2 regions of the Paenibacillus sp. B-A-8 genome follow, and region 2 is predicted to be linked to the other one. Evidence: riboswitches for the same ligand, from Rfam matches in the RefSeq annotation. Region 2 holds a riboswitch; the other holds the start of a gene.
What was found. Region 2 has a riboswitch for cyclic di-AMP ahead of ACN6MV_RS26015 (TrkH family potassium uptake protein). Riboswitches for the same ligand answer to the same signal wherever they lie in the genome.

Region 1 (8,192 bases), 140 kb from region 2:
AGCGGCATCCTAAAAGAAAAAAGAAGCAACCTATTACTTGGTCTTTGATTAAGAATCAGAATCAACTAATTTGGATGTCCGTTCCATTGCTACTTTATATTGTACTATTTGCGTACGTACCTGTTTGGGGATGGACCATGGCTTTTCAGGATTATAAACCAGCTAAGGCATTTGGCGAACAAACGTGGGTTGGCTTGAAGCACTTCAAGGCAATATTTACGGACGATACCTTTCTAAGGGTATTTAGAAATACATTGGCAATGGGTTTAATTAATTTCATTCTAGGATTTATTACTGCGATAGGATTAGCCTTACTTCTTAATGAAATCAAAAATGTATTTTGGAAAAGAACCGTGCAGACTATATCCTACTTGCCGCACTTTCTCTCTTGGATCATTGTAACAGGGATTGTAGGTGTCTCCCTTTCGGTTGGTAACGACGGGATTATCAACATCTTACTCATGAAATTAAATCTTATTGACTCACCAATCCTTTGGCTCAGTGAAGGAAAATATTTCTGGGGTATTGTGGGTGCTTCAACCGTCTGGAAAGAGGTGGGATGGGGTACAATCATCTACTTGGCTGCTATTGCTTCTATAGATCCAGCTTTATATGAGGCTGCTGAGATCGATGGGGCAAACCGGTACAGAAAAATGTTCAATGTAACATTACCTGGAATTAAACCAACCATTGTAATCCTGATGATCATGTCCATAGGACATGTACTGGATGTCGGATTTGAGGTTCCGTTCTTGTTAGGGAACGGTCTTACTGCAGACTGGTCGGATACGATAGATATATTTGTATTGAAATACGGAATTGGGCAAGGGAATTATTCCTTAGCCACTGCAGGTGGTATATTTAAAACAGTCGTAAGTGTAACGTTGCTGCTATTAGCTAACTGGACCTCGACGCGGCTAGGGGAAGAGAGGCTGTTATAATCATGGAGAAAACTCAATTAATACCTCAGAAATCTCCAAAAAGTAATGTCGGAAGACGCATGAGAAATATAGGTCTTGAACCAGTATTGTTCGGTACCTTTAATACTGTATTTATGGTGTGTATAGTTATAGTTACCTTATATCCTTTTTTAAATACTATAGCAGTTTCATTGAATGCGGGGAACGATACGATCCGTGGCGGCATTTATCTGTTGCCTAGAGAGTGGACCATACAAAACTATAAAGCTGTTTTTGCCTCAGGTACCATTATTCCTGCTTTTTGGATTTCGGTAGCACGAACACTGTTATCTACGGTCCTGAATCTATTCCTAACCACAATGCTTGCTTATGCTTTAAGCCGGAAAGAATATGTTTTCCGCAAACCGATTACCATTATTTTCGTCCTTACCATGTATTTTAATGCGGGTCTGATACCAAACTATTTCCTTATTAAGGAGCTTCATCTGCTCAACTCGTTTTGGGTATATATAATACCGTCCATGCTAAGTGCATTTAATATGATCGTTATTCGTACTTATATTGGTAGCTTGCATGAAAGCCTTATGGAATCCGCGAGAATTGACGGTGCCGGGGAGTTCAAAATCTTTATGAAAGTAGTCTTCCCTTTATGTAAACCTGTTCTTGCTACCATCGCCCTCTTTGTTGCAGTAGGTGCATGGAACGCATGGTTTGATGCTTTTATCTACACCTCTTCCCGCCAGCACCTCAGCACATTGCAGTATGAATTAATGAAACTAATACAATCTAGTATGAATGCGAACAGTAACGCAAGTGTAGCTAACGGTCAAGGGGTGACTGCGGAGTCAGCAGGATCAATGGTTACTCCAAAGTCCATTCGTGCAGCAGTTACTATCGTTGCCTCCGTTCCAATTTTGCTAGTGTATCCATTCATGCAGAAGCATTTTGTAGTTGGAATGAACGTGGGAAGCGTGAAGGAATAAGCAGCTTACAATCACTATTAAGGTATAGGAAGGTTGTTTGTTAAACTATGAACCAATCCCTAATCACATACACAAATCCAATACTTCCAGGCTTTTATCCAGATCCGAGTATTACACGGGCTGGAGACGACTTCTATTTGGTTTGTAGCTCCTTCGAATATTTTCCTGGGGTACCTATCTTTCACAGCCAGGACTTAATTCATTGGACACAAATTGGTCATGTGCTCAATCGTGAAAGTCAGCTAGATACACGTAAGAGCAAAAGCTCTGGAGGTATATTTGCACCAACGATCCGGTATCATGAAGGAACGTTTTACATGATAACGACCGAAATACACGGGAAGGGGAATTTCTATGTTACGGCTACGGACCCAGCGGGTCCGTGGTCAGACCCGATTAGTATTCCTTATGGAGGAATTGACCCTTCCCTAATGTTTGATGAGGATGGAAAGGTATATGTAACTACCCAGCAGGGAGCAGATTATGATTCCCACGCTATTCAATATGAGATAGACATTGCTACAGGAGCAGCATTAACAGAACCTGTTGTCATCTGGACTGGGGATGGTGGACCTTGGACGGAAGGACCACATTTGTACAAAATTAACGGAATGTATTATATCATGTCTGCTTCAGGCGGCACGGCAAAGGAACACCGAGAAATTATCGGTCGTTCTTCCTCCCCTTACGGTCCTTTTGAAAGATTAGAGCAACCGATATTGACCCATCGCGGGACTGATAGTCCCATTCAGTATCTAGGACATGCTGATCTGATTGAGGATCGTAATGGGGATTGGTGGGCTGTATTCCTAGGTGTCAGACTAGTAGATTCAAAATATACTGTCCTAGGGAGAGAGACCTTCCTTGCTCCTGTAAGCTGGGATGATGACGGCTGGCCTATGATCGATAATAATGAGGACACTGTCGGGCTGGAGATGAAGGTTCCGCGTGTACCGGGTCATTCGCCAAAACCTGAGACTAGCGGAAGATATGATTTTGATGACCCTGTATTGCCATTGGGATTATCCTTTCTGCGGAATCCGGCAGAGGGAAGCTGGTCACTAAGCCAACGTCCGGGTTTTCTAGCTCTTCGAGGGCAATCGAAAGACCTTAATGAAGTGGGTCAGGTAGCCTTTATAGGCAGAAGACAGCAGCATACTTCAGCTGAATGGAGTACATTACTGGATTTTAACCCTACCGTGGACGGTGAAGAGGCTGGACTCTGTGCTAGATTGGACGAGAATGCACATTATGAAATTGCACTATCGCAAAGAAATGGACATAGAGTGATTACAGCTTATTTAACTGTTGATGGAACAACACATGTGGCTGCAGAGATTCCAACCATTGCTGGGTGTTTATATCTGAAAATTCGGGCGGAGCTAACGGAATACACTTTACTTTATTCTTTGGATGGTCAGGAATGGATCGAGCTATCTAGGGCTCTAGCCTATCCATTATCCCCTCAAGCTGTCAAAGGAAACGGATTTACCGGTGTTCTTGTTGGCTTATATGCGACAGGACATGGCAAAGTGGCGGGGGTTCCTGCTTACTTTGATTGGTTCGACTATCGATCATCATGAGTAGAATGCTAAATATGTACGCTTTTGTAGGGAGGGAAATTGATGAGACAAGCTAGCGATTACTCAGAGCCTGCACTAAAGACAGTGTTCTCGGAGGATTTCAAGATTGGCGCAGCGGTCAACCCATTTACGATACAATCACAGGAGCACTTGCTTGCTTATCATTTCAACAGTATAACTGCTGAGAATGAGATGAAATTTGAAAGTCTACATCCACTTGAGGATATTTATAACTTTAGGGCAGCAGACCAGCTAGTTGCCTTCGCCCGAAAACATAAGATGGCGATGCGCGGACATACCTTGGTCTGGCACAATCAGACTACGGATTGGTTGTTTGAGGATAAGAACGGAGGACCTGTAAGCAGAGAGATTTTGCTTGCACGAGTCAAATCACATATTCAAACCGTTGTAGGACGTTATAAGGAAGATATTTATGCTTGGGATGTTGTGAATGAAGTTATTGCCGATGAAGGAGAAGAGCTTCTTCGCCATTCGAAGTGGCTCGACATTGTTGGCCCGGATTTTATAGCTAAAGCGTTTGAATTCGCCCATGAAGCTGATCCTAAGGCATTATTATTCTACAATGACTATAATGAATCCCATCCCTTAAAGCGTGACAAAATCTATGAACTGGTGAAGTCGCTATTGGATCAAGAGGTGCCGATCCATGGCGTCGGATTGCAGGCACACTGGAATCTATACGATCCGAATCTTGATGATATTCGTGCTGCGATTGAGAAATATGCCTCGTTAGGACTTCAGCTTCAATTGACTGAGCTGGATGTATCCATGTTCCGTTTTGAAGACAAACGAATGGACTTAAAGACAGTACCTGCTGATCTGCTCGAACTTCAAGCAGATCGATATGAAGCGATGTTCGCACTGCTGAGAGAATACCGCGACGTGATTAGTTCAGTCACGTTCTGGGGAGCAGCGGATGACTATACCTGGCTAGATGATTTCCCTGTTCGTGGCCGGAAGAACTGGCCCTTCTTATTCGATGAAGAGCATCATCCGAAGCCAGCCTTTCACCGTATTATCGGCTCTGCCCCAAAATTATAGAGCGGGTAAGCTGCTCAAGTAGTAAAATAACCCGTCCTTATATTAAATAAGGGCGGGTTATTTGTTTGTAGATCAGAAGAATGAAACTCAAAGGGAGGGTTACGGTGAACATTACGATAAGAACAATACTGGAAGATTTAATGGGAACTGAGGAACAGATAGAGGGGACTGTGGATACACTTAAGCCAGGAAATCCAGAAACGGTGGTTACAGGGATAGTTACAGCATTTTGCGCTACGCAATATGTTGTGGAACGAGCGATGGCTATGAACGCCAATTTGCTGATCACACATGAAGGTGTGTATTACAGTCACCATGATACAAGTGAGTGGTTAAAGGATGACGCTGTTTATCTCACGAAACTGAGTTTGATCAAACGTTCTGAAATGGCTATTTTTCGTTATCATGATTATTGTCATCGTCATAAACCGGATGGGATCATGGTCGGCTTGCTGCGAGAGCTTGAGTGGTCAGCTTATGTGAATGAGCAGCAACCCGCTGCTACAATCCTAACGATTCCTGCCATGACAGTAAGTGAAGCGGCTCAGTACATAAAAAGAAAACTAGGAATCCCCTATGTACGTGTTGCCGGTGACCTATCCCAGGTATGCAGACATGTGGGGATATCAGTGGGTTACAGAGGAGGCGGGACAATGGCTATCCCTCTTTTTAATCAGCACAATCTTGATTTACTGATTGCTGGCGAAGGGCCAGAGTGGGAAACTCCGGAATATGTGAGGGATGCAGTACATCAAGGTAGATCGAATGCGCTGATTATGTTAGGTCATGCGGAGAGTGAAGCCCCGGGAATGAAATATTTAGCTGAAGTTTTGGCAGAGAAATACCCAACGATTCCTACTTATTTTATTGCAGAACAACCGATCTATCAGCTGGTTTAATCCTTATAAATCGAAATGAAGAATAAATTTGCATATTATGGAGAAAATGATTGGAAACCAGGTCACTGAGAGAGGAGTGTTTCAATGGAAATTCCTTTGGAGGCTGATGAAGTGTTAAGTCGTATCAAAAAGCTTCAAACTGACGGAAGCTCGATCAGTAAAAAACAAGTGAAGCAAAGCGATCCTGATCTTATGAGAAGTGCGCTGTTCTTTTTTCCGAGCTGGGAGCATGCATTGAAAAACGCCGATCTGTTGTAGCCGAATGATTGTATAAAGAAGCCGAGTGGTTCAGGGATTGATCTCTGATGACCGCTCGGCTTTTTCTTAATAAACCGAGTAAACAAGAGCAATAGAAAGAGAAAACGAAGAGTATGCTCAATATGAAATGAAAAGCATGGCTTTCATCATTATTTTGCCCAGGGCTCAACTTTACAAGAAACCTTACACGGAGTATGATTCATCACATAACTGACAATTACATAAGAAGTCCGCTTAATTTCCGTTAAGGAAAGCGGGGGAACCAACAACTGGAAATCGATATGACAGTCGGTACTAGTTATGGGGTGAATCCTGTTACAGATGCTGAATAGTGCATCCATACAGGTAGGGCAACTCTCACTGCCCGAATCCGACAGCTAACCTCGTAAGCGTATGGAGAGAGGATGAATGGCGTATTTGATGATGAATAGCCACAGAGAATCCCTCTGTGGTTTTTTGCTGCGTTTATAAGCACATATAGATATAGAACCTACCTGTGAAAGAGGTGTTAATTTTGCCTATTGCTAAACTGAATGGAACTTCGCTCTATTACGAAATCATTGGAACAGGGACTCCGGTTGTGTTTATCCATGGACATGGATTAACACATAGCATGTTTAAACCACAATTAGAGTATTTTTCTGATAAATATAAAGTGATTCTGTGCGATTTACGGGGGAATGGCAAATCAGGTGAATTGCTGCAGGCTCCAAACGAGATTATTGAAACGCAATGCCTAGATATAATTATGCTATTGAATGATTTGGGCATTCGTGAGGCGGTTTTTGTCGGGAGCGCCTATGGGGGGCTCGTCGTTCAACATATTGCGAAACAATACCCGGAACGGGTAAAGGCGATTGTTGTTGCCGATAGCTTTTGTAGAAGTCATGCATCAACAATAGTAGGTAAAATTCAGCTTATGGCTGCATATTGTAGTTGGTTAATGTATTACGCTCCTAGTGAGCTTGTACTGCCTTCGATTCGTATGATGTATCGCGAACGCTGGAACCTGGCCTATAACGAGATTAGAAGAGGACTTCTCGACAAACGTCCGCGGGAATTGTATCGCCAAAGGCTGGCTACTAGTCATGTGGATTACACTAGATGCTTAAAATCTTTTAACCGTCCCGCGTTATGTATAGTCGGTGACTTTAGTGAATTTGGAGTCAACTGTATGAAGGATATGGTGTCTCAGCTGCCGCATGCTCAGTTAGCGATCATTCCTAACGCATTAGATCCTAGTAATCTGTGTCAGCCGGAGAAATTTAATGCTATTCTTCAGCGTTTTTTGGAGAAACATCAGGATGCTCAGCAGATCAGTTGATCCTAGTGGAGAAAGCACCTTAGATTGCATAAACCTCTTCAGAGTCTTAATGGTCGGCTAACGTTTAAGCAAGAAATGAGGGCGTTCTATAGCTGGGAGTATGAACTGGCTGCGGGACGTTCTTTTGTATAGTATTTTAGGGAAAACCTCCCTAAAGTACAGAGTATCGAACTAAAGGCTGGCCCAAAGTAGCGAAATCTACGAATGAGCCAGCCTTTAGCATACTATTAATCGAAAGAATACCACTCATAGCACTTCTCAAAGAACAGAATAATGAAATCCAATCGGTAGCTATGCATTTTGTACATTGCTGTCTACTGATGTAAGATTAAAGATATTCGATATTAACTATCTAAAGGAGCTGAGTCATGATGTCTCAAGCCGAAACTATAAAATTGACTTCATTATCTTCAAAAGGAGGCTGCGGCTGCAAAATCGGTCCCGCCGATCTCATGCAGGTTATTCGCAGTCTGCCACCAACCGTTCCTAATCCGGATCTACTTGTAGGTTTGGATACTAGTGATGATGCAGGCGTGTATCGTTTAAGCGATGAACTCGCGTTAGTGCAAACTGTTGATTTTTTCACACCGATCGTGGACGACCCTTATTCCTTTGGGCAAATTGCAGCAGCCAATGCGTTAAGTGACATTTATGCTATGGGTGGTAAGCCGCTTACAGTGCTTAATATTGTAGCTTTTCCTATCTCTGTTCTGGATAAAAGCATTCTCGGTGACATTTTGCGCGGTGCAGCGGACAAGGTGCAGGAAGCAGGAGCGACGCTTGTAGGTGGACATTCTATCGACGATAAAGAGCCTAAATTCGGATTGGCTGTTACGGGGCTGGTGCATCCGGACAAAGTAAGAACGAATGCAGGCGCGCAGGTGGGGGATAAGCTGATACTAACGAAACCTATCGGTGTGGGCATCTTAACAACTTCTATTAAGAAGGATCAACTATCACCAGAAGAAACCACACGCCTCACCACAGTGATGTCTACATTGAATAAAAAAGCGGCTGAAATCATGGAGCCGTATGATGTGCACGCTTGTACGGATGTTACTGGATTTGGGCTGTTGGGACATGCCTCGGAAATGGCTAAGGGAAGTAACCACGGACTGATTATTCGTCAAGGCGATGTACCAATGCTGCCAAGAGTAAGAGAT
Region 2 (8,192 bases):
AGCTTTTCCCGTTCATGCAGGACGGTACGGTTAGCTCCACGATTTTATAATCTTTTGACAGTTCAATATAATCAAGCAAATTGGGTGTCACAAGCTGATGTGCTACACGAATGCCCATATCCCGCTCCGGAAAAATAACCCGGTCCACGCCCAGCCTGGACAACGCACGACCATGAAGAATCGAGATCGCCTTGGCTACAACTTGCTTCACTCCAATCTCTTTTAACAAAATAGCCGCCAGAATACTTCGCTCCATATTGTCGCCAATCGCTACAATCCCGCAGTCAAAGTTCCGTACACCTAGTGAGCGCATAATCCCCTCATCTGTAGCATCTGCCACTACGGCATGTGTCAAGTGATCGCTCATTTCCTCTACGCGTTCTTCATGGTGATCAATCCCGAGCACCTCGTAGCCCATTTCCATCAGCTCAAGCGCGAGACTTGACCCAAAGCGCCCTAAGCCGATTACTACAAATTGCTGTGCTTTCATTTCTGATTAGCTCCTATCCAATAATTATTTTACCTTCTGGATGCTTATACAATGGTTTACCCTGTTTAGGACCAAGCGCATACACTAAAGTTAATGGACCTAGTCGACCTGCGAACATAGTCAGACAGATCAGAATCTTACCGATGATAGATAGTTCAGGTGTCAGCCCCATCGTTAGCCCTACCGTGGCAAAGGCCGAGGTTGTCTCAAATAAGATCGCTAAGAAATTACTATCCTCTGTTGTGGAAAGTACCATCGACACAGAGAGGATCAATAGTAAAGCTAGTAATGTTAACGTCAACGCTTTATAGATACGCTCCTGCGCCAATCGATAACGGAACAGTACAACATCTTCACGCCCGCGCAGCATCGCGATTACCGCACCTATCATAATGGTAAAGGTAGTAGTCTTAATCCCGCCACCCGTTGAACCCGGTGATGCACCAATAAACATAAGAATAACCATAAAGAACTGAGAGGCTTGCCGGAGTCCGGCAATATCCACCGTATTGGCACCAGCGGTTCGGGGCGATACAGACTGGAAGAATGCCGATAATATTTTGCCGCCGAAATTAAGATTACCCAGTGTGCGCTGATTCGTAAATTCAAATATAAAAATAACCAAAGCACCAATAACAATAAGCCCAGCCGTGGTAGAGAGTACAACTTTGCTATGCAAAGACAATTTACGTTTTACACGAAACTCCACCAGATCAGACATGACAATAAAACCAATACCGCCGGAGACAATCAGAAACATCACCACGATATTCACTAGCGGGTCATATACATAGTCGGTTAAACTCCGAAAATCCCCAAAAATATCAAATCCAGCATTATTAAACATCGACACTGCATGAAATATCCCAAAATAAATGGCCTTTCCCAGCGGCATATCAAACGCCCAACGTATGGACAGCAGCACCGCTGCACAGCCCTCAATGACTAATGAATAAATAAGTACTCTCCGGATCAGCCGAACAATCCCCTCCATAGAACCTTGGTTCATGGCTTCCTGTAGGATTAACCTGTCCCGCAAAGAGATTTTGCGTTTCATCATCATGGCAAATAAGGTGGCCATTGTCATAAAACCTAAGCCGCCAACCTGGATAAGCAACATAATCACGGTTTTTCCAAAAAAGGTGAATGTCGTCCCGGTGTCCAGCACCACAAGTCCAGTCACACAGGTTGCCGATGTCGAAGTAAACAATGCATCAATAAAACTCACAGCATTCCCGCTCGTACTCGAAATGGGAAGCATAAGCAGCAAAGCTCCTATCAGAATAATCGATGCAAAACCGAGCACCATAATCTGAGGCGGAGAGAGCTTCAGAAACTTTGATTCAGAAACTCTGCGAAACTGTGAAGCCACTATGCTCACCCTCTTATCTTAATTTAAAGAATTCCAACAAAAAAAGCACTGGAAAACCAATGCTACCCTTGGTTCCTGCAGTAAATTAGCCTACGAGGTTAGCTGACGGATTCGGACTGTGCAGGCTGCCCTATTCGTTCCTAGAACGAAATTCACCCCTGATGAATAAAGTCACCTTTTACGGCGTATACTCATCTTTTCATTACTTCTTATGGTTCCCCCGTTTTCACCTGAAATTCGGCTATATACAATTGCATACAAATTATATCTGTTATTTCGATAAATCACAAAGACACAATTAATGGTGATTCATATGAAAAATGCGGTTTGGAGAGGATGTACCAGAAGGAGTGCCTTTTCTCATCACTTTTCCGTGTTTTCCCTGCAATTGCATCGTTTTTCATGAAAAATGAAGAAATGATCACTTTAAATTCATGGTATATATTCAGTTTCCTATTCTATAATATCTCTATTACCCATAAAAAAAATATACGATGATTTTTGTAACTATCATGGCACTAATACTATAATGGAACATAACATTGTCAGTTTACAAGGAGGCGTTACATGAATCCCGTTGGCCAGCCCTTACAGCAACGTGCCCTCTCCAAGAGGCTCATCATCTCGGGCATTATCGGTCTTATTCTATTTATTATGTTTCAGATTGCCCCCTCGGTGCTAAATAGCCCTGCCGGGGAAGATACTACCGTCATCAGTAAGGCGGAAGCCCGCGACAAAGCGATATCATTTGCGGAACAAAAGTTAAACTATACCAAAGCACCAAACGATCAGTGGAATGTACTTTATGAAACGGATTCTTCCTTTTATGGTTATATGTCCCGCGAGAAGCTTTTGGAGGACTATACAAAAAAGAAATTGGATCAACGATATCCTTTTGACATCTTTCGTGTAACACTTAGTCCTTCAGCGGAACAAGAGCCACTGATCTCCGTTGACCTCAATATGTATACTGGTGCAGTTGTCGCTTTCACACAAGGTGCAGAAGGATCATCTGCAGAATCGGCAAGCAATGTAACCACTGGTGCAAAAGAAGAGGACAAGGGTGCTGACTTGTCTTTGGCACAAAAAGAAAATCTTGCCCGCCCCTGGCTTCAGGAATGGGATGTGAATCCCGCCAAGCTGCAAATTGAATCGAATGCAGGATACTATGGGCTCGTGTATACTGACCGTTCCGTTCAGATCGGCGAATCCTTGCTTCACTATTATTTCGATTTCGCTGACGAACAGGTATCCAGCTTTAAAGCCGGATTCACTGCTCCAGCCTGGCATACCTCCTACGTGAAGGACCAGACCTCTCTCGCGGAAAAGCTTACTCTATTCGGTTACGGTCTGCCTACCTTAGCTTTAGGAATTTTGGCACTCATCTACAGCATACTTAGAAGAGAACATACCTCCTTTAAGCGCGGAATTTTCCTAAGCTCAGCTTATTTTGTAATCATGATGATCAGCACCTATAATATGCTTCCTGAATCTTCGGGCGAAGGACTCGAGGCTCAGATCACTTCCGTCATTATGTTCATCATTTATGCCTTATATAGCCTTCTAATGTCCTCCCTGCTCTATTTCTCTTTAATTGGAGGGGACGGTCTTTGGAAAAAAGAAGAGGGGATGAACCCATGGCCTCGTGCTAAAGAGCCTGGCTATGGTAAATACGTGCTGGATAGTATCCGGGCTGGATACGTCTGGGCATTCGTGCTGCTAGGGGTACAGACCCTTATGTTCATCGTATTATCATTGACTTTGCAGAACTGGTCCACTACTGACGCTACTCAATCTCCTTACAACATGAGATATGCTTGGCTGCTGCCTATCGTTGCATGGCTCGCCGGGTTATCCGAGGAAGCTATTTATCGTTTTTTCGGAATCCCTATGTTGAAAAAGGTGTTCCGGAGCACGTTCATCGCTTGCCTGATCACTACGCTGGTATGGGCGTTTGGTCATACACTTTATCCGATCTACCCTATCAGCTCCCGTCCTATTGAGCTTACCGTGATCGGGCTGCTCTTCAGCTATATTTTCCTTCGTTACGGCTTTATTGCCGTCATGTTCAGTCATGTCGTGTTTGACAGCATTCTGATGGGCGCTACGCTGATCTTTATGAAGGAAAGCGTGAATGTCGGAGCAGGTATCTTCGCGATTATCATGCCGTTCATAGTCGCCTACATTGTCTACCGGTTTAATCCACCGCAAAAACCTGATCCGAAGCCGGTTGAACCGACATCTATCATTTAAAGAAGTAACGGGTGGATAACCGATAATAAAAAAAGGTGTCACAGCAGAAAACTGCTGTGACACCTTTTTTATATTTACGTATACATCATTCCAGTCTTTCGAATGCCTATGTCGCTGGCTCTTCATCCTTGAGCGCCTCAAGAATTTGACTAGCCAGCTTTTCGCCAATAGAAAGTGATTTAAAATCCTCTATGGAGGCCTCTTTAATTTTCTTTAGCGATCCGAAATGCTTAAGCAACGCCTTGCGCCGCTTCTCGCCTATACCTGGTATGGAGTCCAGTTTAGAAGTAACCATGGACTTCCCACGTTGTTCACGGTGGAAGGTGATGGCGAATCTATGCACCTCATCCTGAATCCGTTGCAACAGATAAAATTCCTGACTATCCCGAGCCAAAGCGACAGGTTCTGGCGGATCTCCAACCAAAAGCTGAGCCGTCTTATGCTTATCATCCTTGACGAGACCACAGACCGGAATGAATAACCCCAGCTCGTTCTCCAGAATATCAATAGCTGAGGATATCTGCCCTTTACCACCATCGACTACGATAAGATCTGGTATCGGCAGGTTTTCTTTCAGCACCCGTTCATACCGCCGCCGGATGACCTCGCGCATCGTTCCATAATCATCCGCACCCACCACCGTACGAACCTTATATTTACGATACTCTTTTCGTGCAGGCTTGCCATCAATGAAGACAACCATCGCAGAAACCGGATTAGTCCCTTGAATATTCGAGTTATCGAACGCCTCGATCCGGCTTAAGCGTTCGAGCCCCAAGCTCTCGCCTAAGCTCATTGCAGCACCAGAGGTACGTACTTCATCTCGTTCAATAAGCCGGAACTTCTCGTCGATTGCGACTGTAGCATTTTGGCATGCCATACCGACCATCTGCTTCTTGAGGCCACGCTGTGGCACTAGCACTTTGGTGCCGAGCCACTCCTGTAGAATAGAGGCGCCACCTGCAGCATCAACGACACCTGCTGCTGATGCTTCCGCAGCGGCCATTTCACGGGCCTCAACTTCTTCAGGCGATTCGGGGGTATCTTCCCCCTTTTGTAGATCTTCTTCGGCTGGAGCAGCAATGACAATCGCCGGTTTAGCTTCTTTATCAACCACTGCTTCCTCGTCAAGCACATCCGGCAGAAGAATCTCCTGCGGCAGAGCAGGATTATCACTGTAATACTGCGTCACATAAGACATAAAGTCACTGTAGGCTTCCCCATAGAACGGAAAGACAGAGGAGTGGCGCTGAATCATCTTCCCTTGTCTCATGTACAGAATCTGTACACACATCCATCCCTTGTCTACCGCATAACCAAATACGTCACGATCCTTAGTATCTGTGGTGTTAATCTTTTGTTTCTCCATCAATGCATCAATATGGATAATCTGATCCCGCAGTTCCTTCGCCCGTTCAAAATATAATTCCTCAGCAGCTTCCTGCATCTTCTGCTGTAGATCCTTCTTAACCGCATCATGACCTCCGCTCAGAAAAGCAGCGATATCTTGCGTAATCTGCTCATACTCGGATTTCTGCACTTCCTTCTCACACGGCGCCAAGCATTGGCCCATGTGATAGTAAAGACAGACTTCCTTTGGCATTACGCCACATTTACGGAGCGGATACATACGATCGAGGAGCTTTTTCGTTTGCTGTGCAGCATAACCATTAGGATAAGGGCCGAAATATTTTGCTTTATCTTTAATCACCCGGCGTGTGACTTCAAGCCGAGGGTGAGTTTCATTCGTTATTTTGATATAAGGAAATGTCTTATCGTCCTTCAGAAGTACGTTATAACGCGGCATATGCTTCTTAATCAGATTGCACTCGAGAATGAGCGCTTCCATGTTACTGGACGTAACAATATATTCGAAATCAGCAATGTTAGCGACAAGCCGCTGAGTTTTACCATTATGACTGCCTGTAAAATAAGAGCGAACCCGGTTCTTAAGCACCTTCGCCTTACCCACATAAATAATGGTGCCTTCTTCATTCTTCATCAGATAGCACCCGGGCAGGTCGGGTAATAGAGCCAGTTTGTTGCGGATGTTGTCCAAAATGATCCCCTCCAGCTAAATTGGACCCATAATTAATTGGCATTCAGCACACAAAACGCCTCCGGAATGAACCGAAGGCGCTGAGCGGCAGGGCCGAGGCCCGAACAGTAGCATTTAACAATTATTGATGTTTAGCTACGATATTTTTCAGGGATTCTTTGGAGTTCAATCCCACAACTTTATCTACCGGTTGACCGTCTTTGAAGAAGATCAGGGTTGGGATACTCATCACGCCAAAACGGGAAGCCGTTTCCGGATTCTCATCCACATTCAATTTTGCAATCTTCACGCTGTCTCCCAGTTCTGCGGACAATTCGTCCAAGATTGGAGCAATCATCTTACAAGGACCACACCAAGGAGCCCAGAAGTCTACTACTACAGTACCTTGACCTTCCACTTCGTTACTGAAGGTTTGGTCAGACACGTTCACGATAGCCATGATATTGTTCCTCCTCTAAAGTTTTACGAAACATTACTCCACTCTAAACCAAAGCTTAGTTTATGGAAGTTGCTCCGAAAATATAAGTTAATAAATTGTTTCATGTAATATGATAACCAAATTACCACTTACCGACACAATTCCAGTATAACATATCTTTAAGGGATATGTTATATATCACATACAATTATATTGCCCTCAAACTAATTTTATTTACGTTACTCTTTTCTTTACAATCTCCCCAGCCTTTCGGTATACTCTAAGAAAGCGCATTAAATGTCAATGACTTATTTCATAATGGTCAACTTAATTTGCATCTTAACAATACAGGCATTGTCCCTGTAAGGAGGCAGAAGCTATGGATGTCAACGCGCAAGTACGGGACCCACGAGAACACATCAACGAAGAACCCCGCAATGATCTAGGCGATTTAATGAATGGATTTTTCGGAATGACTGCATTTATGACCGTTGTCTTTTTCGGCATGGTCATCATTAAGTTCATTTCGGAGTAAGGGAATCATCGTAATATAAAAAGAGGCTGTCTCAAAAATAGCGAATGCTACTTGGGGCGGCTTCTTTTTTTAAAAAAGTAATTTAGAGAAAGAAAACAGAGAACAGCGACCCTCCAATAAACGGAGAATCGCTGCTCTCTCTGAATTTTAAGGTTTTGAATACTCCGGCTTATCTAATTGTCCCCCGTTGATTCTCCCCGTGCAGTGGAATAACATCCACAAAAGGAGCAATACGATCCATCAAACGTTGGCCTTTATAGATCTCCTCGCCATCCTTGCTTGTAAAGCTAAGATGTTTCTCCAAACCATCGAGCGGATAATTCGAGGTATAGAAGGTTGGTTTACGGTTCATCCGATAATTTAGAATCGCGCCAAGCACGTGATCACGCGCCCATGGATTCAAGTTCTCTGCACCAATATCATCAAAGATAAGCAAATCGCAGTTTTTCATCGTATCCACGGTTTCCTTTAACTTCTGGCCGTCCATCATAATCGATTTTAAATCCTCGATAAAATCCGGCATATATACGATAACTCCAGTATAGCCGGCAACAGCAAGCTCATGAAGCAAGTAACACATCAGAAATGTTTTACCTGTTCCAAAGGTTCCGTGTAAATAAATCCCGCGTGAGGTCAGACCTTCATCTTTAACGCTCGTAATATAATCAAATATTTTATTAACCGCCGAGACCCGGCGTGGATCCTTGCCCATAATATCTATTTCATCATAACCGCCATTAAGCACACGCTCGTCCACATAAAAGCTGCGAATACGTTTGCGGATACTATCCTGACTGTCCTGTGCCACTTTAAGACGGCATGGCGTTTTGCGTTCATATAAATCCGTTGAACCATTCACAGTCTCTACCGTAAGTTTACTATAATGCCCCGGAAAATCATTTGGACATTTCTCAAGTCCCGGACAGTTCGCGCAGTTGCGACTTTCCTCAACATATTGATACAGACGGCTCATATGAAGCCGCAGTCGCGATTCATCCAGCTCAGGATGTTCGGACTGCAATGCCTTCACAAGTGGATGATTGAATAACCCCTGTTCAAGATCGC

Region 1: linked by a shared signal. The riboswitch ahead of ACN6MV_RS26725 (alpha/beta fold hydrolase) and the one ahead of ACN6MV_RS26015 (TrkH family potassium uptake protein) in region 2 are both predicted to bind cyclic di-AMP.

The regions. Positions count from the first base shown of each region.
Region 1 is NZ_CP183882.1:5,931,379-5,939,570, reverse strand. Features, by position in the region: gene ACN6MV_RS26755 (ABC transporter permease) at 1-941, shown strand, start outside; gene ACN6MV_RS26750 (carbohydrate ABC transporter permease) at 1,001-1,903, shown strand; gene ACN6MV_RS26745 (glycoside hydrolase family 43 protein) at 1,951-3,486, shown strand; gene ACN6MV_RS26740 (endo-1,4-beta-xylanase) at 3,529-4,548, shown strand; gene ACN6MV_RS26735 (Nif3-like dinuclear metal center hexameric protein) at 4,653-5,447, shown strand; gene ACN6MV_RS26730 (hypothetical protein) at 5,532-5,705, shown strand; cyclic di-AMP (ydaO/yuaA leader) riboswitch at 5,927-6,113, shown strand; gene ACN6MV_RS26725 (alpha/beta fold hydrolase) at 6,220-7,029, shown strand; gene selD (selenide, water dikinase SelD) at 7,398-8,192, shown strand, end outside.
Region 2 is NZ_CP183882.1:5,789,203-5,797,394, forward strand. Features, by position in the region: gene ACN6MV_RS26010 (potassium channel family protein) at 1-490, opposite strand, end outside; gene ACN6MV_RS26015 (TrkH family potassium uptake protein) at 504-1,799, opposite strand; cyclic di-AMP (ydaO/yuaA leader) riboswitch at 1,936-2,115, opposite strand; gene ACN6MV_RS26020 (CPBP family intramembrane glutamic endopeptidase) at 2,430-4,115, shown strand; gene uvrC (excinuclease ABC subunit UvrC) at 4,222-6,174, opposite strand; gene trxA (thioredoxin) at 6,296-6,613, opposite strand; gene ACN6MV_RS26035 (YqzM family protein) at 6,972-7,127, shown strand; gene dnaI (primosomal protein DnaI) at 7,297-8,192, opposite strand, start outside.